Regions from separate parts of the Terrabacter sp. Soil811 genome, predicted to be linked through region 1. Evidence: predicted binding sites of a transcription regulator. Region 1 holds the regulator's gene; each other region holds the start of a gene.

Region 1 (7,463 bases):
AGCCGGCTCGCGCCCACGACGTCCGCCGGCGCCGTGCCGTGCACCATCCAGCCGTAGGCGAACACATCGTCCCCGACCGCGCCGAGGACGTTGAGGGAGCCGGGTTTGAGGGCGGTGTGCGCCACGTCCGAGAACGGCAGGCCGGGCGCACCGAAGACGGCGACGTCGTCGATCGCACTCGTGCGAAGCGAGGCCTGGCCGGCGAGAGTGCCGCCGTAGGAGTGGGCCCAGACCGTCTGGTGGGCCGGACGGTCACGGGAGGCCTCGACACCGGTCACGAAGTCGGCCAGCGCGCCGGCGTTGTCGCGGGCCAGCTTGCCGTTGAGGACGTTCCGGTCGACCGACGTGATGATCTCGTGGACCTGCGGCGCGTCGTAGCCCATCCACGTCACGAGTGCGACGTCCTCACCCTGCGCCACCGCCTTGGCCTCCGAACGCATCCGCACGAAGGTGTCGTCGTAGCGCCGGAGATCGGCCCCGACCATGGTCGACAGGCCGCCGACGAACGTGACGACGTGCTCGGCCCGGTCGACGTCGCCGATCGCGACGGCCGCCTTGACGTCGGGTCCGTTCGCGTCGACGAGGAGCAGACGCCGGGGTCCACCGTCGCGACGCCCGAGCACGTCGCGCACCGCCTGCAGGGCCGCCACGTGCTCGGCCGAACGGGTGCGTTCGGCGGCATTGCTCGCAGACGCCGCCCGCTGCGCCTCCCGCTCGCGGGTCCAGGCAGCCTGCTCCGCTCGGCCGAGCAGGACGAGGTTGGCCTCGTGGCGAGCTGCGGCCGGCACCCCGTCGCGACGACCCACCCAGTCCGGCCGCTCACGGATGGCGCGGCGTCGCTCCTCGTCGGTCAGGGACCGCCACCAGGCGGCCGAGGCGAACACCTGACGGCCGACCCCGGCACTCGTCGAAGGTCCCGCCGGCGGAGGTGGCAGCTGCGGGACCAGCTGCGCGGCAGTCCCCGGAGACGCCGTCGCGCCACGGGCAGCGGTCAGCAGCCCTCGCCACAGCTCGTCGTCGGTCTGGCTCGCGGCCTGTCGGGCCCGCGCCAGACAGGCGTGCACCTCGACCCTCAACAGCTCGTCGAGCCGTGCCCGGTGCGCCTCGCCGGCAAGGTCTCCGAGCGACGCCCGCACGGGAAGGAAGAGCCGACCCTCGCCGTCGACCCAGGCGCCCTCGTCGGCGGCCCGACGGTCGGCGCGACCGACGAGCTCGAGCGCCGACTGCAGACGTGCCGCGGCGTGCCCGACCGCGTGACCGGTCACCGCGATGCTCCCCGCGAGCCGTCCGAGGCCGGCGACGACGAGGCCGTAGCGGTCGGCGGCCGCCGAGGAGGCCGCGCCCGACCAGCGCGGCGCGGCGGAGCGACGCCACAGCACGAGCTCCGCGAGTCCGAGGACCCGGAGGCGATGCTCCTCGAGGCGCCGGCCCACCTCGAGCAGGGACTGCGGTCGGCAGGCCCGGACGTCGGCGACGGTCATGGTCAGCGGAGCACCGGCACCCGCCACACCAGGTCTCATGGGGTGCCGCCGGACGACGACGACCGCAGGGCCTGCCGGGACGCCTGCTCGACGGCGTCGTAGGTGTCGGCGGCCGTGGCGAGGCAGCGGCCCAGCTCGCGCAGCTCCCAGCGGGTCCCGGCCAGCCGCGCCTCCCACGCCGCAGCGACCTGGCCGAGCCCGCCGGCGACACGACCACCGGGGATCGCCCCACCGAGTGGCCGCAGCTCGTCGCCGATCCTCAGCCGCTGCACCCGCGCGAGCACCTCGCCGACCGAGGCGGCGTCGTCGCGCAGCGCGTCGGTGTCCACGTCGTAGCGCATCCCCTGCTCCCTTCCGAGGACAGCCACGCTAGGCAAGGCGTCCGAGGACTCGAGCCCGTCATCCACAGGGGTCGGGAACGGCAGGTGCGGGCACAGCAGGACGCCGCACCCCCGTCAGGGGTGCGGCGTCCGGGGCAGGAACGGCGGGGTCGAAGCGCCGCTACCGCCAGCCGCTGAAGGTGGAGCCAACGCGGCGGATCGGAAGGGCCGGGACGGGCGCAGCCGGACACACGGCATACGTCCCCGGCCGGCCCAGGAGGCCCCGGGTCAGCGACCCGGGACGACGAGCTGCTGGCCGGCGTGGATCGAGGTGGTGCTGAGCGCGTTGGCGATCTGCAGCTCGACGACACCCTCGGCCGCGGTCAGCTCAGGCAGCTCGCGGGCGGCGATGCCCGACAGGGTCTGGCCGGACCGGACCGTGATCGTGCGCGGCTCGCCCGTGGCCGACGCGAGCTGACCGGCGAGTCCGACGCCGAGGAGGGAGACGACGCCCGCGACGAGGAGCGTCACGACGAGGCGACCGAAACGCGTCAGGCGCATCGGCGGCCTCGCGGCACGCACCGCACGAGCGGCCTCCGGCCCGGTGGGGACGAGGACGAGACGGGGCCGACCGGTCGGCTGCGACCGCGCGGGCTCCTCGGTGTGCGGCTGACGAACGGCCTCGAGGACGATGGCGCTCATGGTGACCTCCCCTTGCTCCTGATCTGGCGAACACGTGTTCGATAGAACGTCTGTACGAGTTGTAGCACGTATGTTCGATGAAGTCGAGACACGCATCGAACAGGTGTTTGGCAACTGTGTTCGAACTGCGTAGTCTTTCCTCACACCACAGACCTCACCAGCCACCACTGACACTGGCCGCACACCCAGCGTCACGACGCGGACTGACGAGCCGACGAAGGGGACACCATGGGCGTGACCGAGCTTCCCGATCGCGAGACCGGCGACGGTCTCACCGTCCGCCAGCGGCGGGTGCTCGAGGTCATCCGCAACTCCGTCGACCGGCGCGGCTACCCGCCGAGCATGCGCGAGATCGGCGACGCCGTCGGCCTCGCCAGCCCGTCGAGCGTCTCCCACCAGCTCAATGCCCTGGTCGCCAAGGGCTACCTGCGCCGCGACCCCAACCGGCCGCGGGCCCTCGAGGTCGTCTCGCCCGATGCGAAGGCCGAGGAGCTCGGCTACCGCGGCGGTGACCCGACCGCGCCGCGTCCGCGGGGCGACCACTACGACACCGAGACCGACTCGGGCGACGCCCGCCCCGAGGCGTCCTACGTCCCGGTGCTCGGCCAGATCGCGGCGGGCGTGCCGATCACGGCCGAGGAGGTCGTCGAGGACGTCTTCCCGCTGCCGCGGCAGCTCGTCGGCGAGGGTGACCTCTTCCTGCTCAAGGTCAACGGCGACTCGATGGTCGAGGCCGCGATCTGCGACGGTGACTGGGTCGTCGTGCGCCAGCAGCAGCACGCCGAGAACGGCGACGTCGTGGCCGCGATGCTCGACAACGAGGCGACGGTCAAGACGTTCAAGCGCACCGACGGGCACGTGTGGCTCATGCCGCACAACCCCGACTTCTCGCCCATCGACGGCGACCACGCGACGATCCTCGGCAAGGTCACGGCGGTCCTGCGCCGGCTCTGACGTCGCCCCGCTCCCCCACCCGACGACGTATGCCGTCGGCGCCCTCCGCGCCGGCGGCATCGTCGCGTCCGGGAGGCGTATCGGACGCGACGGCGCGAGACTCTGACTCGTGAGTCCTGCGAAGGAGACCGCCACGGCACCCGGCCGCACCCGCGACGTCGTCTTCACCTACCGCTACCTGCGCGGCGCGATGATCGCCCTGCTCCTCATGCTGCTCCTCTCGGTCGGCTACCAGTGGTGGTGGGAGACCGACCACTCGTGCTGGCTCGGCTCGATCAGCGCGTACTACTACACGCCGGCGCGGACCGTCTTCGTCGGCTCGCTGTGCGCGCTCGGGGCCAGCCTCATCGCCTACAAGGGGCACTCGCCCGAGGAGGACGTGCTGCTCAACTTCTCGGGCTTCATGGCCTTCGTCGTCGCCATGGTCCCGACGGTGCCGGACGGGCGGTGCGGGCCGAACGCGTACACCCAGACCCCGGCCGAGATCGCCGCGGCCGTGCGCAACAACATCTGGTCCCTCGTCGTCGTCGCCGTCCTCGCGGCCCTCGTGGCCGCCTGGCTCAGGCGCGGCGCGATGACGCGCGACCCGTCCGACCGGCCCACGGTGCGCTCGGCGGTCGTCTCGGCCGTCTGCGGTCTGGTGCTGCTCGCGGAGCTCACCCTCTTCCTCGTGCTGCGCGACCGGTTCATCGCACTGAGCCACGGCATAGCCGCGGGCACCATGGTGGCCGGGGTGATCGCCGTCATGGGCTTCAGCGCGCTGCGCGCCGAGGAGCGCCACCAGGGCACCGCCGGTGGCACCGGCGCGAGCGGAACGGTCTACAAGCGCATCTACATCGCGATCGCGGTCGCCCTGGCCGTCGCCCTGGGAGCGACGGTGCTGGCGGCCCTGACGGTGCGCGGCTTCGACCACCTGATCCTCATCGCCGAGGTCATCATCATCGTGCTCTTCGCCGCCTACTGGGGCGTGCAGACCAAGGAGCTGTGGGACCTGCGCGAGGCCGATGGCGCCGAGGCGCGTTCGGCTCGATCGGTGGCCGAATAGCCTTCAGGACAGCGGCGGCTCGTCACCGAGAGCGCCGAGCCACCACGTGCCGGCGTCGCCGTGCTCGACCGCCTCCTCCGGCGTCAGGGTCGCGGTGACCCGGAGCCACGACTCGGCGCGCCCGAGCCGCCCGAGCCGCAGCGCGGACGGCAGGGCCGAGCGCAGTGCAGCGACCGGGACGACGTCGCCCCAGACCTCGAGCGCGGCGTCCGCCACCCGCCTCAGCCGACGGTCGTCCGGGGTGGCGCCGAAGCGGTGGAGCAGCACGTTGAGCGGGACGAAGAGCGCGGACAGCGGGTGCGCGAGCACGGCATCACCGAAGTCGAAGAAGCGCATCCCGTGCGCCGTCGCGAAGACGTTGCTGGCGTGGAGGTCGTTGTGCACGAGGCTCTCCCGCAGGCCGAGACCCCCCACGTCGTCGGCCCACGCCGTGACCGCCGGCAGCAGCGCACGCAACCGGTGCGCGACGTCGTCGGCCATGCGGCGCGGGTCGTCCGGGGCCAGGGCCGTCAGGGACGCGACCCTCGCCTCGACGTAGGCCGCCGACTCGGCCGGAGGCAGGGCCGTGATGCCCGCGCCGAGGAGGTCCGCCTCGTGGCCGACGAGCTCGCGCTGGAGGTGCATCGCCTCGGCGGCGACCCGGCACCAGGCGTCGACGTCGTCGTCCGCGACCGTCAGAGAAAAGACCGGCCCCTGGTCGGGCACGAGGTGCAGGCCACGCTCGACGTCGGCCGCGGCGACCGGGACGACCCGGTGCGGCGACAGGCGGTCGAGCACGACGAGCAGGGCCGCTTCGAACGACTGGTGCGGGCAGTTCTGCTTGGCCCAGTAGGTGGCGCCGTCGGATGTGACACCGCGCCACACCGTCGACCAGGGGCGTTGGTGCACCGCGTCGAGCGACACGAGGTCGGTGCCGAGACCGCCCAGGACTCCACCGACCCACTCGCGCAGCTCGGCCTCGAACGCGCCGGACGTCCAGCGGACCGACGGGCCGTCACCGGACTCCGGGAGGGCGGCATACCAAGGCAGTTCAGTGCCCGAGGGCATCGCGCAGCTCCGTCAGCGTCGGGCCGAGAGGTGCGTGGAGGCGCAGCGTCGCCTCGGCGTCGCCGCGCGTCGCCGACCGCGTGACGATCGCGACGGGCACGTCGCGCTGGTGCGCGCGACGGACGAAGCGGTAGCCACTCATGACCGACAGCGACGACCCGAGCACGAGGACGGCGCCGGCACTCTCAACGAGGGAGAAGCACTGCTCGACGACGGCCTTGGGCACCGACTCGCCGAAGAAGACGACGTCGGGCTTGACGGTGTCGTGGCCGCAGACGAGGCAGCGCGGGGCGTGGAAGGACTCGACGAGTGCGTCGGCGAGCACGATGTCACCGTCGGGCCGCACCTGCTCACCCCACTGCGAGCCCACCACGTGCGCCGCCTCCTCGAAGCGGTCCATGAAGCCGGGGTTGGCCTCGGTCATCCTCTCGTGCAGGCCGATTCGCGAGGTGTACTCGCCGCACGTGAGACAGACGGCGCGGTCGAGGGACCCGTGCAGCTCGATGACGTCCGTCGCGCCCGAGACCTGGTGCAGGCCGTCGACGTTCTGGGTGATGATCGGCCCGACGTAGCCCGCACGTTGCAGGTCGGTGACGACGCGGTGCCCCTCGTTGGGCGCGGCGGCGTTGAAGCGCTGCCAGCCGATGTAGCTGCGAGCCCAGTAGCGCCGACGGGCCTCGCTCGACCCCGCGAACTCCCCGTACGTCATCGGCTCGACCCGACGGGTCCCGTCGGGCCCGCGGTAGTCGGGGATGCCCGACTCGGTCGAGAGCCCCGCACCCGAGAGCACGACGACGCCGCCGCCACTGACGAGGTCGACGAGGTCGTCGAAGGTGCCGAGGTCGTGCGTCTGGAGCGGCAGGGTGCGCGAGGTGGAGAGCCGGGTCGTCGCCGGGGTGACCGCGGCGGCCGTCGACTGCGGTGGTATGCCGTTCGGCTGCTGCACCCGGCAAGCCTACGTGCCGCTCCGGGACCATGCTCGACCGACTGGATACAGCAGGATTCCATAATCATCGGTTATGATGAGGACATGATCGATGCTGCCGGCCTGCGGGTCATGAAAGCCATTGCCGACGAGGGAAGCTTCACGAGCGCTGCCAACGCGCTGGGCTTCACCCAACCGGCCATCTCGCAGATGGTCCGCCGACTCGAGCAGCGCACCGGGACCGTTCTCGTCGAGCGCTACGGGCGCCAGGTCCGCCTCACCGAGGCCGGTCAGGTGCTCGCCCGCCACGCCGTCGGTGTCCTCGCCGCCCTAGACGCGGCCGAGGAGGAGATCACCGCGATCGCCGGCCTGCGCGCCGGACGGGTCCGCCTCCAGGCCTTCCCCAGCTCGTCGGCCACGCTCGTGCCCCGGACGCTCGCCATCCTCAAGGCCCGCCACCCCGACATCACCGTCACCTTCACCGAGGCCGAGCCGCCCGAGTCGCTCGCGGCCCTGCGCAACGGCGACTGCGACGTCGCGGTCGCCTTCGCCTACGAGGGTGGCGACCTCGGTGAGCTCGAGGAGGACCTCTCGCTCCTCGTGACCCGCCGGCTCATGGACGACGAGGTGCGTCTTGTCGTCCCCGGCACGCACCCGCACGCGGGCGACGCGGCCGCCTCGCTCGCCGACTTCTCGGGCGAGGAGTGGATCGCCGGCTGCCCCCGCTGTCGGGGCCACCTCCTGTCGCTCGCCGACACCGCCGGCTTCCGGCCCAACGTGGCGTTCGAGACCGAGGACTACGTCGCCCAGCTCGGGCTCGTCACGGCCGGGCTGGGCGTGGCCCTCGTGCCGGACCTCATCCTCAACGCCGCCAAGCACGACGACGTCGCGACCCTGCCGCTCTCCCCTGCGTCGCGCCGCCAGATCCTCGCCGTGACGACTCCCGACCTGCAGCGCGTGCCTGCCGTCGCCGCTGCCCTCGACGCACT
Region 2 (7,463 bases), on a different contig from region 1:
GTGCGCAGAACCTCGCCGGGACGCGACGAGCAGACCCGGAAGTCGAAGGCCGGGACCCCGTCGTCGGTGCGGTCGATGCCGAAGACCTCACAGAGGACGCCGAGCTCGAACATGGCCACAGGCTCCTGGGCGATGACGGCGATGGTGCGCAGCATCCGGCCAGCATGGCATGTTTGGCAGGATCTTGTCGATCATCGACAGTTCTGCCACTCGTGGCGGGATCATGATGAGCGCAGACTTTCTGCCATGGACATCATCTTCTTCTTCGTCATGATCATCGCCATCGTCGCGGCCCTCGAGCCGCACCACCGCCGGACGTTCTCGCTGCCGCGCGCTCCCTTCGGCGCCGACGCCGAGGTCGACCGCGACATCGAGCGCGTCCTGCACGACGTGCCCGTCACCCGCTGACCCACCTGGACCCCGCCGTCTGGCGGCCGTCAGTCGATGCGCGGCCAGAGGTCGTGCGGATCGCGACCCGGTCGGAAGCCACAGGCCTCGGCGAGGTGCCGGGCGTCGCGGAACCGACGGGCGAGCGACACGGGCTCGTGCGCGTCACTGCCGAAGCTCACCGCGCCACCGCCGACGTCGTGCCACCAGCGGACGACCGTCGGGTGCAGCGGCAGCACGGTGTTGATCTCGAGCACCTTGCCGGCCTCCGCGACGGCCTCGAGCGTCTGGCGGAATTCGACGTCGAACTCCGCCGGGTCGAAGGGGCCGTCCGCGGCCTCGTCCCAGGAGCGGACGGGGTAGTCCATGTGGGCGAGGACCTCGAACGTGTCGTCGGCCGCGACCATGGCTGCGACGTCGCGCAGGTAGCTGCGGACGATGTCCACGGCGGGCCTGCGGCCGAAGAGCTCGCCGGGCTCGGTCCAGCCGTCGCCGTCCGGCAGACAGTGCAGGGAGCCGAGCACCCGGTCGAACGGGCCGGCCGCGAGCACCCGCGCGACGGCCTCGGGGTGCAGGTGCGGCTCGCCGAGCTCGAGCCCGCTGAGGATGCGCAGGCCGGGGTGGCGCTCCCGGCACTCCGCGATCGCCTCGAGGTAGCCGGCGGCGTCGAACGGGCCGGGGGTCACCAGGCCATCGGGCGACGTGAAGGTCAGCAGGTGCGCATCCTCGTCGAGGTGCGAGCGGTCGAGCGACCAGACGGTGTGGTCGACGTGCTCGGTGAACGCGACGGCCGGCAGTCCCAGCTCGAGCGCCCGCGCGCACGTGCGGTCCATCGACCCGTGCGCGGCGTCCCACGACCACTCGCTGTGCACATGACTGTCCGTCGGGAGCGTCATCCGACCACGCTAGGCCCACCCGCCGCCATTGGCGCCGCCGAAGCCGCACACCAGCCGGCCCAGCGGTCAGAAGGGTGGTGGATCGTCGGCAGTCTCGGCTCCTGCTGAAGGGGATCGAGGCGGTGGACCCGAGCCCGGGTCGCGGAGGGCTTCTCGCCAGTCCTTGGGGTAGGTGATGTAGTCGCGACCGGCGAGCGAGGACCAGGAGATACCGTCGTCGTCGACCCGCTCGACCTGCCAGACTCCGGCGGTCTTGCCGTTGTGGCAGCCCCGGCTCAGGGACTCGAAGTTGGAGACGTGGGTGGGGCCGGCCGGCCACGGGACGACGTGGTCGAGGTCGCACCGGTCGGCCGGCACCTGGCACCCGGGTGCCCGGCAGACGCCGTCGACGGCCCGCACGTGCTCGACCATCGCGGCGGTCGGGCGGTAGCAGTCGGTGGAGAGCTCGAGGGCGCGGCCGGTGTCGACGTCGACGGCGAGGCGCTGCCACACCGATCCCGGTGCGGTCATGATCTGGCGAGCGTGGGCGGCGGTGACCCAGCCGTGGCCGGGCAGCTCGCACGCAGCGTCGGACATCCCGACGGCGACCTCGAACGGGACGACGATGCGGACGGCCGCAGGCGCCGCGTCGGACAGCAGGCCCGCACACGAGAGCTCTTCATCGAGACCGCCACCGAGACCGCCACCGGCACCGGCGCCGGCGGGTCCGCCGATGCCGGACGGGACGACGCCGAAGAGGGCGAGGTCGCAGAGCAGGTCGCTGCGCAGCTGGTCGAGGCTGCGGTCGTCGCCACCCGCGCGGGCGGCCCGAGCCAGGGCATCGACCCGGTCGAGCACACCGACGACCCGCTCGGCCGGCGCGACGACCGTGAACGTCCCCATACCGTCCTCGACGAGGCGGCCGTACGCCGTGCGACGCAGACGAGAGGACCGGCGGCGCTCCTCGGCGGCACGGGAGTCGGCCGAGCGGACGCACCGCTGCAACCGTGTGGTGAAGAGGCGTTGAGAGGCGACCGCGCCGTCCGGAGCCGGCGCGAGCACCGTGGCCTCGAGGTCGGGGAGGACGTCGTCGGCGAGCGCCCGCGTCTCGACGACGACGCGCAGGGCTCGCTGGAGACTGACAGCACCGGCCCGCAGCCGCTCACGCAGCACCCGATGACGCCGGGGTGCTGTCGCGAGCTCGAGCCGGCGGGCGACCTCGGTCGCGCCCACCCCGGTCGCCCAGGCGATCTCCTGCGCGGCGACCTGGTCGGCCGTGATCGGCACGGGCGAGCTCGTCGTCCACTGGGCGAGCTGCTGCTCCTCGACGGAGTGCAGCGCGGCATACGCGTCGACGAGACGACCCTCGAGGCGAGCCTTCTGGACCTCGAGGCGCTCGATCTGCGTGAGCACCTCGTCGGCCTCGTCGGCCAACGTGAGGGACGCGCTGCGCTCCTGCGCGCGATCGGCGCGGGCTTTCGCCTGACCGACCAGCCAGACCACGCGGGGGTTGAGGCTGCTGCCACCGTCAGTCGCGTCGGGCGCCGGACGCCCGGTGTCGAGGAATGGCACGAACTCACTCCTCCCACCCGGGTCGCCGACCCCTCTATTGGAACACATGTTCGATAGATTGTGAAGGTCTGTCCACACTGTGAGTCCACCGATCCCGTTGCGTCGCAGAGGGATCGGAGCGCACTCACTCCTCCGCGGTCGGAGCCACTCGTGGCTTGCGCCGCGTGAGCAGGACACCGGCGATGCACAACGCCCCGCCGACGAAGGTCAGGGGCGGCGGCACCTCGGAGAGCAGCGCCCAGGCGATGAGTGTCGCGATGAACGGCACGAGGAACGTCGTGAGGGTCAGCGTGCCGGCATCGCTGCGCGCCAGCACGTAGGCCCACGTCGAGAAGGCGATGGCGGTCGGGAAGAGGCCGAGGTAGGCGATCCACCACAAGGTGCTCGGGTCGCTGTCACGCACCACGGTGACGAGCTCGCCGCTCCACGGCAGGCACACGATGGCGCCGATGATGCAGGCGAGCCAGGTGACCTCGGGACCCGGCAACCGCCCGAGGAGCGGCTTCTGCGCGAGGACGCCCACGGCATACGTCACCGCAGCCAGGACGGCGAGCCACACGCCCACCATGTCGCCGGAGTCACCGGAGGAGAAGCCGCGCGCGATGACGACGACACCCGCGAAGCCGACGGCCATGCCGATGAGCAGCCAACGCGTCATCTTCTCGCCGAGGAAGACCGTGGCGAGGAGCGCGACGATGATCGGCCCGATCTGCACGATGAGCGCGGAGGTGCCGGCGTCGATGCGCCGCTCGGCCTCGTTGAGGGCGAGGTTGTAGATGCCGAACCAGCCGACGCCGCAGAGCAGCAGCAGGGGCCAGTCGCGGCGGGCCGGCCAGGTCCGCGGCCGTCGGAAGACGAGGACCCCGAGGGCGACCGACGCGACGAGCAGCCGCCCGAGCGACAGTGCGCCCGGCGGCACGTCTCGGCCGAGGTGGCGGATCGCGACGAACGCGGACGCCCAGAGGAGGAGCGTCACGGCCACGGCAGCCAGGACGAGCCACCTCGCACGGCGAGCGCTGGGCGGGGCCTGGGATGCAGTGCGGGAGTCCACGGTCACTCGACGACCGTAGGCGTCGACACCGACAGAGCGCCGCCGGTTTTCCGGTCAGATGTCCCCCACATCCCGCCACCACGGACGGGTGTCAGGCGTCAGGTCGCACACGCGTCGACGCCCGCCGTGTGGCACGGTGGACGTGCCCCCAGCGCAAGGCTGGCCGACCTGCCACTGCCCGTCCCGAGAGGCCTGACCATGTCCCGACCCCGCACCATCGACGAGGTCCTCGCCGAGGCTCGCGGTCGCCTCCACCGGCTCACGCCCGAACAGGCGGAGACGGCACGTGCGGACGGCGCGCTCGTCGTCGACATCCGCCCTGCCGCCCAGCGTGCGGCCGAGGGTGAGCTGCCCTTCGTGACGGTGATCGAGCGCAACGTCCTCGAGTGGCGTCTCGACCCATCGAGCGACGCGTCGCTGCCGGTCGCGAGCCACGACCTCGAGGTGATCGTCCTCTGCCAGGAGGGCTACACCTCCAGCCTGGCGGCCGCCGCGCTCCAGGACCTCGGCATCCACCGCGCCACCGACGTCATCGGGGGGTATGCCGCGTGGCGGGCGTGGCACGCCTCCGCCGAGTAGGCCAGGACCGAGGACGGTCGAGGGCGCAGCAGTCGTTCAGTGGCCCGGGCCGCTGACCATCTTGGCTCGCTCCGACTCGTGTGCCGCACCCTTCGCCGCCAGCGTCGTGCAGGCCTCCTCGATGTCGCGGGCCAGGGTGTCGACGTGCTCGCGGCTCATCGTCTCCTTGACCAGCGCGCGCATGATGGTGACGTCCTGGGCGTCGGGTGGCAGCGTGTAGGCGGGCACCATCCAACCGCGCTCGGCAGACAGCTGCCAGGCGATGTCGAACTCGTCGTACCCGTGGTCACCGGACAGCATGAAGGCGACGAGCGGGAGCTGCTCCTCCTCCCGGCCGATCAGCTCGAAGCGGCCCATCGCCTCGAGCTTGTCGCCGAGCATCCGAGCATTCGCCTGCATGTTGCGCATGATGTAGGTGTAGCCCTCACGTCCGTAGCGCACGAGGTTGTAGTACTGCGCCAGGACCATCGCCGACCCCGTCGAGAAGTTCAGGGTGAAGGTCGAGTCGGTCTTGCCGAGGTAGTTCTCCTTGAAGACCAGGTCGGGCGCCAGGTCGGCGACCTCCCGGAAGATCAACCAGCCGATGCCCGGATAGACCAGGCCGAACTTGTGCCCCGAGACGTTGATCGAGCGCACCTGCTCGAGCCGGAAGTCCCAGGGCGAGTCCGGGTAGAGGAACGGCCACACGAAGCCACCACTGGCCCCGTCGATGTGTAACGGCACGTCGAGGTCACGCTCCTGCTTCATCTGCACGAGCAGGTCGTTGATGCCGACGATGTCGTCCTTGTGGCCGGTGAAGGTCGTGCCGAGGACGGCCGCGACTCCGATGGTGTTCTCGTCCACGTGCGGGGCGACGTCCTCCGGGCCGATGGTGTACTTCCCGCGCTGAAGCGGGACGATCCGCGCCTCGACGTCGAAATAGCGACAGAACTTCTCCCACACGACGTGCACGTCGCCGCCGAAGACCAGGTTCGGACGCTCCGTCGAGCTGCCCGCGGCCTGGCGACGGGTGCGCCAGTTCCACTTCAGCGACAGACCGCCGAGCATGATCGCCTCGGACGAGCCCTGCGTCCGCGCTCCCGTGGTCTCGCCCGGGGCGTGGAACAGGTCGGCGAGCATCCGGATGCAGCGCTGCTCGATCTCGGCCGTGCGCGGGTACTCCGCGTGGTCGATGAAGTTGCGGTGCAGGTTCTCCGCGATGATCTGCTGCGCCTCCGGCTCCATCCACGTGGTGACGAAGGTCGCGAGGTTGCGCCCCGGATCCCCTTCGAGGGCGAGGTCTTCGGCCACCAGGCGCCTGGCGTCGACCGCGCTCATCCCCGTGACCGGGAACTCGCGGCTGGGCACCTCCTCGGTGACGAAGCGGTTGCCGTAGAGCGCTGCTATGGCGTTGATCTCGGACGGTGTGGACATGCGCTTCTCCTTGAGTCGGACGGAGGGGTGGTGTCTAGGGACTCGCGGGCGTGGCGGTCGCGACGGCACGCCGCCAGGCCGGGAGCAGGAGTGCGGCGCCGACGAGGAAGCACACGGCGCCCCAGAAGGTCCCGGCCACGGCGATCCGCGTGCTCAGCACCTGGTCCGTGCTCGGAACGACGAAGCTGGCGATCGCGGAGGCCATGAAGAACACCGAGCCGAGCATGTTGAGCCATGCGATCCGCCACGGGAACGACCGGGGCTGGACGCTGAGGAAGCGGCTCGAGACCGCGAGCACGGCGCAGGCGCTCGCCACGAGGAAGAGCACCGACCCGTAGAGGTCCGGCCGCCACACGTAGCGATCGGACTCGGCGGCCGTCGCGTTGTGGGTCACGGCGGCGACGGTGCTGACGTTGAAGAACAGCGTGCCGGGGAGCTGCACGGCCGCGGCCAGCCAGTTGAGGTCGTGCGGCAGCCAGCACCACAGACGCGCCTGGACCGGCTGGTGCTGGGTGACCTCGTCGACGGCGGTCGTCGAGGGGTTCTGCGCCTGCACGAGCTGGCAGGACGAAGCGCTGGTGAAGAAGACCGAGCCGACGACGTAGGTGACGCCATCGACCCATCCCCCGACGGCATTCAGGTAGGCAGGCACCGAGCCCAGCACGAAGCACGCCGAGCCGGCCATGAAGAGCCAGGCGATCGCCGCGTTCAGGCGTTCTGGTCGTACCCTCATCCTCGGCTCGCTCCCGTCGACGGGTCGATCACTCCACTATCGAGCGGCCCTGGTCGCCGCGGCTCACCCCTTGCGGGTGACTGCCGCCATCCGGATGGATCCCGCCACGCGCCGACTCGCGTCGGACCGTGTCGCTCAGCCGGTCGAGGTGCGCCGAGGGCAGCCGCCACCGCTGCCAGTAGAGCTGGACGTCGACGTGGTCGCGCGACCCGAGTCGCACGAGCTCACCAGCGTCGAGCAACGGCCCGAGCTGCGTTGTCAGGAGCGCACCCCAGCCGAGCCCGGAGCGGACCGCCGTCACGAAGCCACCACCGTCGGGCACCTCGTGCGTCGGCGGCGCGACGTCCACGCCGCGCCGGTCGAGGATGCGCTGCTGGATGTCGTCCTTGTCGTTGAAACGCACGAGCGGCATTGCGGCCCAGTCGATCCCACGGCCGACCCGATGACGGTCCACGAGCTGTGGCGCTGCCGCTGGCAGGTAGCGCATCGTGACGAGAGGCTCGGTCGAGCAGCCCTGGACCGGCGTCGGGTCGGACGTCACGGCGCCGAGCACCTCACCCGACCGGAGCAGCCGAGCCGAGTGGTCCTGGTCCTCGACCCTCAGGCGCAGCACGACGTCGTCCCAGGCGGCAGCCTCGGTCAGCACCGCACCGAACCACGTCGACATCGAGTCCGCGTTGACGACGATCGGCAGGTCGACCCTGGACCGGCCGTCGGCGACAAGTCCCGCAAGCGCCTCCGACTCGAGCAGTCCCTGCTGCCGGGCGAGCCGGACGAGCGCCTCGCCCGCGCTCGTGGCGCGACACGGGGTGCTGCGCACGACCACGACCTGGCCGACCTCGGCCTCGAGCGC
Region 3 (7,463 bases), on a different contig from region 1:
GCTCTGCGTCGCCCCGTTCCGGGCGGTCGTCGCGTCGCCGGCCGCGATCGCGCCGGTCATGGTGACGTGGCTCGTCCTCGTCGCGGTCGCGCGGCGGTGGGCGGTCATCGGCGCGCTCGGGGCGGCCCTCGTCGTCATGGCGGTGCAGGGGGTCTTCGGGCGGCTCGATCTCGGGGCGGCGGCGCCGTCCGTCGTCCTCGTCCTACCTACCTGGGACGCGACGACCCTTCTCGCCGTGGCGATCCCGCTCTTCATCGTCACGATGACGAGCCAGAACATCCCCGGCATGGCCGTGCTCGCGTCCTTCGGCTACCGGCCCGGCATCCGCGGTCCGCTGCTCTACACCGGTGGTGCGAGCGCGCTCGGCGCCGTCGGCGGCGCGCACGCGATCAACCTGGCCGCGATCTCCGCGGCGCTCGCCGCCGGGCCCGAGGCCCACCCGGACCGAAGCCGGCGCTGGGTCGCGGGTGTCGCGTGCGGCGTCACCTACCTCGCCTTCGGCCCGCTCGCCGGGATCGTCACGGCCGCAGCGCGTTCGGCGCCCGCAGGCCTCATCGAGACTATCGCCGGCCTCGCCCTGATCGGCACCTTCGCGAGTGCTGCGGCGGCCGCGCTGACCGACGCCTCGACCCGCGAGGCCGGCGCCGTCACCCTCGTCGTGGCCGCGTCGGGCATCACCGTCGCCGGGGTGGGCGCCGCGTTCTGGGGGCTGGTCGCCGGCGTGCTCGTCCTCGCCGCCCTCCGGCTCGAACGTCGCCGCCGGGACCGGCTGACCGGCTAGTCACTCCTCGGAGGCGCCTGCGGAGGCCTTCTTGGAGCGGGCCGCGCGGGCGGGCGCGGTCGTGGCGGCCTTCTTCGCGTCGCGGGCGGCCTTCTTCGCCGTGGCCGACGCCTTGGTCGTCTTCCTGGCGGCCACGTAGCGCTCCGGGTCCTTGTCCTTCGGGGTGATCCCCTCGGCCCAGCGGACCGCCTCGTAGCGCAGGAACTGGACCGCGATCTCGTGGCGCAGCTCGAGGCTCGCGCGCTGGCGGAAGTCGGCGAGGTCCTGGCGCTCCTCCTCGCCCATGTGGTCGCTGTTGTGGACGTTGGCGTCGACGACCGCCGTCCACCACGCGTCGGACCCGGTGCGGCAGCGCCCGACCTTGCGCACGGACTTGCGGATGTCGTTGTGGTCCTTGACGGCGTCCTCGACCTCCTCGTCGACGGACTCGGCGTCGGCGCCGCCCGTGCCGATGCGCAGCAGCTCCGGGTAGAAGTAGAGCTCCTCGGCCTCGGCGTGCGTCTCGAGGAGGATCTCGAGCCGCTTCCAGACGGCGGCGAGGCCCTCGTGGTCGTCGCGCGGCCACTCCTCGAGCATGGCGAACATCCGTCGCTGCTCGTCGTGCTGGCGGAGGATGACGTCGGTGATGTCCACGGGAGGCCTCTCTGTCGTCCGGCGGGTTCCGGATCCACTGTGCCGCATCCATACCCGATGCCGTCGCGGGCTTGGCCGTTTCGCGTATCAGCGGGCGCTGCTGGTGCCACCGTTGGTTGGTCGGGAGTGTCCGACGCAGTTCATCGACGCAGTTCACCGGCGCAGTTCATCGACGCAGGATGGGTGGTGGGTCCGCATGACGAGCAACGACCTGGTCGTGGTGCTTCCGGGGATCACCGGCAGCACGCTCGGGGTCCGGGGTGACGACGGCTCGCCGGCGAGCGAGAACCTCATCTGGGCCCCGAGCGCCGGGGCCGTCTGGAAGCTGCTGACCGGCGGCCAGTCGATCCTCAAGAAGGTCCTGCCGGAGGGGATCGGCGACGACCACCCGGGCGACGGCGTCGAACCGGTCGCGCTCATGCCCGACGTCCACGTCCTGCCGGGCATCTGGACGCCGATCCGCGGCTACGACGTTCTCGTCAGCGCCCTCGAGAAGCAGGGCTACCAGCGGGGCGCCGGCGGCAAGCCGGCCACGCTCATCACGTACGCGTACGACTGGCGCCTCTCCAACCGCTACAACGGCGCTCGCCTGAAGACCGTCGTCGAGCCGGCGCTCGAGCAGCTGCGGGCGCAGGGCGGGGCGTATGCCGACGCGAAGGTCGTCTTCGTCTGCCACTCCATGGGTGGCCTCGTCGCCCGCTGGTACATCGAGAAGTGCGGCGGCGCCGAGGTGACGCGCAAGCTCATCACCCTCGGCACGCCGTGGCGCGGGGCGACCGACGCGCTGACCCAGCTCGTCAACGGCGTCAAGAAGGGCATCGGCCCGCTGTCGATCGACCTCACGGACTTCTCGCGGAGCATGCCCTCGCTCTTCCAGCTGCTGCCGGAGTTCGCGTGCATCGGCAACGGCGGGGGCTACGCCAAGACGACCGAGGTGTCGGTGCCCAACGTCAGCACCACGATGGTCGCCGACGCGATGGCCTTCCACACCGACCTCCAGGCCGCCGAGGCGGCCCGGCCGGACAGCCGGACCTCCGCCCACATGATCGTCGGCATCCGGCAGCCCACCGCGACCACGGCCCAGCTCTCGGGCGGCACGGCCACGGCCTACCAGGACTTCGGCACCGACAACGACTTCGGCGACGGCACGGTGCCGCTGACCGGGGCCGTCGGTCTCGGCGAGGCGCTCGACACCAACCTGGCGGTCCGCGTGCCCGACCAGCACACCAACCTCCAGTGCAACCAGCTCGTCCTCGACCAGGTGCAGGAGATCCTCAGCGCCAAGCCCGTCCGGAGGCGGGAGATCACCGACACGAACGTCCGCGCCGTCGTGCCTGACCTCGTCACGCAGGGTCAGGCGCTCAAGGTGTCATTCGACCTCGAGTCGGACGACCCGGGCGCCGACCCGCCGCGCAAGGCCGTGACCATCACGGTCAGCAGCGCGAAGGGCAAGGTGCTCGCGACTGCCGAGCCGACCCTGCGGAAGGGGCACGGCGTCGCAACCTTCGACGACCTTCCCCCAGGCACGCACACCGTGACCGTCACCGGATCCGGTCCCACCTCGACGGTGCGCCCCGTCACCTCGACGACCCTCGTCTGGCCGAGGCCGACCCGCTGAGGGCGCGAGCCCGGTGGTGCCGGCGGATTCGCGCGGACGGGGATCGTCTTCGCGCGGACGGGGATCGTCGAGGGCCTCTGGGCCTGTGGACAGTCGGCGAGCACTGTCGGCAGTCGAACATATGATCGAACCATGACCGCATCGACCATGGAGCGCCCCGGGGGCGGCGCGAGCCCCGCGGGTGTCGCTCATCCCGAGCGGCCGGCGCGTCCGGTGGGCGAGCGGGAGGCCGCTGTCGCAGAGGTGATCGGGCTGACCGACCTCCCGGGGCTCGCGGCACGACTGGCGGCCATGGCTGCGGAGCTCCGGCTGGTCGCCCGCAGCACGCCGCTGTGGGCCATGGCCGAGAGGGGACTCGGGGACGCGATCGAGCAGGCTCAGGCCGTGCGCGAGATGGCGCACAACCTCTCCGCAGTGCTGGCCGCCGAGGTGAGCGCGCGAGGGCTGCCTGACAGATCCGGGCTCTCCCGCAACGACTGGGTCGCGGGTCACGCTCCCGGCTTGGCCGCAGGGGCGTCGGCCGCTCTGACCGCCGTGGGCGCGGCCATGAACGAGCCACGGTGGGCTGCACTGTCAGGAGGAGTGCGCGACGGCTCGATCTCGGTCGACAAGGCTGCGGTCATCGTGCGCTTGCGCGACGACGTCATCCGGTGTGCTGATGTCGCCCAGGTGGACAGTGTGGTCGACGCGATGGTCGAGGGCGCGTCGGCGCTCGGCATCAAGGACCTGAGGCGTCTGGCATCGCACGCCCGGGCGGGCCTTCGACCACCGGCGGTGGTCGAGGACGATGATCAGCGCCTCCGCGCAGCCCGGTCGCTGACGAAGATCGGCCGGTGCGCCGGGATGACGGAGTACCTCTGGAGACTCGATCCCGAGGGTTCGGCCATCGTCGACGCAGCGATCGACGCCTTGGCGCGGCCGCGCCCTGATCTGGACTGGAGTCGTTGGCCCACACTGCCCGGCAGTGGAGAATCATCTGGCCGGATCGGCCGAGGGTCAGCCGCCGCGCGTGGGGCGGCTGGCGAGGCCGCTGGTGGGGCGGCTGGCGAGGCCGCTGGTGGGGCGGCTGGTCGACGCGGGCGAGGCATCGATGCGGAGGATGGCGGCGCAAGAGTCCAGCGCGGGTCGTCCGTCGATCCCCGGTCGGCAGCGACGCGCCGTGCCGACGCCCTGCTCGAGCTGATCGGACGCGCCGTCGCGGCGCCCCAAGGCGTCACCCGGACGCCGAGGACGAAGCTCGTGGTCACGATGTCGCTGGAGGCGTTGCTCGACCGCCTGCGCGGTGCCGGGCTGGCCGACAACGACGAGGTCCTGTCCGCAGCGACGGTGCGCCGGGTGGCCTGCGAGGCCGAGGTCATCCCGATGGTGTTGGGCGGTCCGTCCCAGTCGCTCGACATCGGACGCGAGGATCGCTACTTCACTCCCGCCCAGAGACTGGCGCTGGCGCAGCGCGACCGCGGCTGTAGCTACCCGGGGTGCTCCGTACCTCCGCAGTGGTGCGAGGCCCACCACGTGGTGCACTGGCTTCACGGCGGAACGACCGACCTGTCCAACGGTGCCCTCCTCTGTGGGAGGCACCACACGATCGTCCACCAGCTCGGGGTGACGGCGATCGTCACGCCGAGCGACGTCATCTGGCAGCCACCGCGCGAGCATCGACGGCCCTGACCCGGCACGGGCCGGGACGCGTGCACCACATGGTCCCGGGTCCATTCCGGTGGCGATGATCCCTGCTCGGCGGGACCAGGAGGCGAGCGAAGGCTGGGGCGAAGTCCAGGTGCGGCCCGCCTCCCGCGCTCGGACGCTCTCCGACCCCGCGATGTCGTGCGCCGCCACGCGCGGGGTGCCGCCGGTCGGGCCCTGGCCCATCCCGTTCTGTCGCTCCCGTTCTGTCGCTCCCGTTCTGTCGACCCCCGCTCCGTCGGTCTGACGCACTGTCGTCAGGCGGTGGTTGGGTGGTGGGCATGACTTCAGAGAAGAGCACTGGATCGACGATCGGCTGGGACTGCGTCGCGCTCGACTGCGCGGACGCGGCAGGGGTGGCGCAGTTCTACGCCGACCTCCTGGGCGGCGCAGTGGAGGCCGACCCCGAGGGTGACTGGTTCAACGTGCTGTGGGACGGCCCGCGCATCGCGACCCAGCTCGCACCCGGGCACGAGTCTCCTGACTGGCCCCGCGGCCAGCAGCAGGCGCACCTCGACTTCGTCGTCGCCGACATCGCCGCCGCCCATGAGCGGGTGCTCGCCCTCGGCGGCACGGCACTCGATCCTGTCGAGCCACCGCAGCCTGCGCCGGACCGCGGGTTCCGCGTCTACGCCGACCCGGCCGGCCACCCGTTCTGCCTCTGCCGTCCGACCCCGGACGCCTGGGGCTGAGGCGGGCCCGCGGCCGTCAGCCGAAGTCGAGACCGTCGAGTGACGTCGACGGCTTCTGGTCGGGGAGCCGCAGCATGCGGAACGAGTTGCCCAGACCCAGCAGGCCGGCGAGGAGAGGGACCAGCAGGGCGATCTGGAGAGAGCGGTTGCGGGCTTCGTCGTTGATGGCCAGCACCTCGGCCTCGACCTCGGCCGGCTGGCCAGAGATCTGCTGCTCCAGCTGGGTGTTGCTCATGATCTCGGCGTCGTGCTCGAGGGCCTGGGCGATCTGCTGCTGCTGCGCGGCCGGGATGACGGAGCTGTTCTGCGCCAGCTGGGTGAAGCCGACCGACAGCGCAGCGAGCATGAGGCCGCCCGCCATCGCGAGACCGAAGGAGAGCCCGAAGGACCCGGCCGCGGAGTTGACGCCGGCGGCCTCGCTGACGCGCTCCTCCTCCACGGGGGCGAGGGTGTAGTTGTTCAGCTGCGAGACCAGGAGGCCGAGGCCGCAACCGGTGATCGCGAGCGGGACCACGAAGTACCACGCGCTGTCGGCGCGGGGCACGAGCGGGAGGATGATCGCGACACCCAGACTCGTGAGGACGAAGCCGGTGCGGATGATCGAGGCCGGTCGCCGGTCACCGGCCTTGCGTCCGGCCAGCAGGGCTGCCCCGAACATCGTCAACGACAGCGGAGCCAGCGACAGGCCGGACTGGAGGGCGTTGTACTCCAGCGTCATCTGGAAGTAGAGCGGGAGGGCGATCATCGCGCCGCCCAGGGTGACCTGCTGCAGCAGCTGGCCCGTGACACCGGCCGTGAAGTTCGGGTGCCGGAACAGGTCCGGGTCGAGCAGGGTGACCTGCCCGGCGCGCTTGCGCCGGCGGAGCCACCGGGCCAAGAGCACGAGCGCGGTCGCCCCGACGACGAGGAGCAGGCCGACGTACTGACCGCCCTCCTGCCAGACGAGGATGCCCAGCACCACCCCGCCCATGCCGAGGGCGGACAGGATCGCGCCGACCACGTCGATCTGGCGCGAACCGGTGTACTCGACGTCCCGGACCAGCCGGATCTGGCTCAGCACGACGACGATGATGAGGACCTCGAGGGCGAAACCGACCCGCCACGACAGGTACGTCGTGACGAACCCGCCGAGCAGCGGGCCGATCGCGGCGGCGATGGCGGCCGAGGCGCCGACGAGCGCGTAGGCCTGCTTCTGGGCTGCCCCGGCGAAGTTGCCGTGGATCAGTGACTGCATCGCCGGCAGGAGCAACGAGGCTCCCAGGCCCCCGATGATCGCCCAGAAGATGATGATCGCCGTGAGGCTCTGGGCGAGCGTCATCGCGAGCGCCCCGATGGCGTATCCGAGCAGGCCCAGGACGTAGGCCCGCTTGCGGCCGATGAGGTCGCCGACCTTGCTGTTGATGAGGATGAACGCGGCCGAGACGAGCGCCTCGAGCGCGATGGCCGACTGCACCCCGCTGGCCGTCGTGTCGAGGTCGGTGATGACGGCCGAGATCGACACGTTCATCAAGGAGGTGTCGACCACGAGGACGAACATCGCCATGGCCAGCAGGAGCATCAGGCGGCGGCTCCCCGGCACATCGGGATCCGAACCTTGGGCGGGGTTCTGCGTCATGTCACCCTCTCGGCCACCGAATGGGTCGCAGTCTAGCGAGGTCGAGGGGGTGCGTCAGTCAGTCGAGGAGGATGAGGAAGTGGGCGACGAGGGCGGCGCGCACGGCGTCCTCGTCGGCGAGTTCGGTCTCCTCGCGTCGGCCCTGTGTCGTCGTGATGAGCCGGTCGCCGCTCAGGGTGACCCGGCCCGTCGGCGTCAGCAGCGACGCGAGCCGCGACCGCGTGAAGTGGCTGTCGGGCGAGGTCTGCTGCCACTCGTTGCGCGCCGCGAAGTCGGTCAGCGGGTGGGGCACCGTCGAGAAGACGAAGCAGTCGCGCCAGTCCTCGCCGTCGCGGCGCTCGCGGGAGACCCACGTGTCGTCGCGCCGCACGAGTCCTACGAGGTGTCCGCGTTCGCGTCGCTCGAAGCCGTCGCGCAACGGCAGCGGCTCGATGAACCCCT

What was found. Region 1 encodes LexA, which represses DNA repair genes until DNA is damaged. Its sites were predicted from a motif close to TCGAACANNTGTTCGA; they were not measured.
Region 2: the regulator LexA is predicted to act here: its motif matches at 2,873-2,888, upstream of ASH01_RS10040 (HNH endonuclease signature motif containing protein).
Region 3: the regulator LexA is predicted to act here: its motif matches at 3,146-3,161, upstream of ASH01_RS17885 (HNH endonuclease signature motif containing protein).

The regions. Positions count from the first base shown of each region.
Region 1 is NZ_LMSX01000008.1:357,672-365,134, reverse strand. Features, by position in the region: gene ASH01_RS12215 (alpha/beta hydrolase) at 1-1,481, opposite strand, end outside; gene ASH01_RS12210 (hypothetical protein) at 1,517-1,822, opposite strand; gene ASH01_RS12205 (LysM peptidoglycan-binding domain-containing protein) at 2,090-2,503, opposite strand; gene lexA (transcriptional repressor LexA) at 2,732-3,457, shown strand; gene ASH01_RS12195 (hypothetical protein) at 3,567-4,502, shown strand; gene ASH01_RS12190 (phosphotransferase) at 4,506-5,549, opposite strand; gene ASH01_RS12185 (Sir2 family NAD-dependent protein deacetylase) at 5,533-6,495, opposite strand; gene ASH01_RS12180 (LysR family transcriptional regulator) at 6,580-7,463, shown strand, end outside.
Region 2 is NZ_LMSX01000007.1:678,845-686,307, forward strand. Features, by position in the region: gene ASH01_RS10030 (GlxA family transcriptional regulator) at 1-155, opposite strand, end outside; gene ASH01_RS22950 (hypothetical protein) at 247-408, shown strand; gene ASH01_RS10035 (PHP domain-containing protein) at 438-1,283, opposite strand; gene ASH01_RS10040 (HNH endonuclease signature motif containing protein) at 1,350-2,834, opposite strand; gene ASH01_RS10045 (DMT family transporter) at 2,959-3,891, opposite strand; gene ASH01_RS10050 (rhodanese-like domain-containing protein) at 4,084-4,464, shown strand; gene ASH01_RS10055 (glutamate decarboxylase) at 4,501-5,877, opposite strand; gene ASH01_RS10060 (hypothetical protein) at 5,912-6,610, opposite strand; gene ASH01_RS10065 (LysR family transcriptional regulator ArgP) at 6,639-7,463, opposite strand, start outside.
Region 3 is NZ_LMSX01000010.1:128,518-135,980, reverse strand. Features, by position in the region: gene ASH01_RS17900 (benzoate/H(+) symporter BenE family transporter) at 1-781, shown strand, start outside; gene ASH01_RS17895 (hemerythrin domain-containing protein) at 782-1,414, opposite strand; gene ASH01_RS17890 (esterase/lipase family protein) at 1,611-3,032, shown strand; gene ASH01_RS17885 (HNH endonuclease signature motif containing protein) at 3,165-4,700, shown strand; gene ASH01_RS17880 (VOC family protein) at 4,997-5,407, shown strand; gene ASH01_RS17875 (MFS transporter) at 5,424-7,022, opposite strand; gene ASH01_RS17870 (arylamine N-acetyltransferase family protein) at 7,081-7,463, opposite strand, start outside.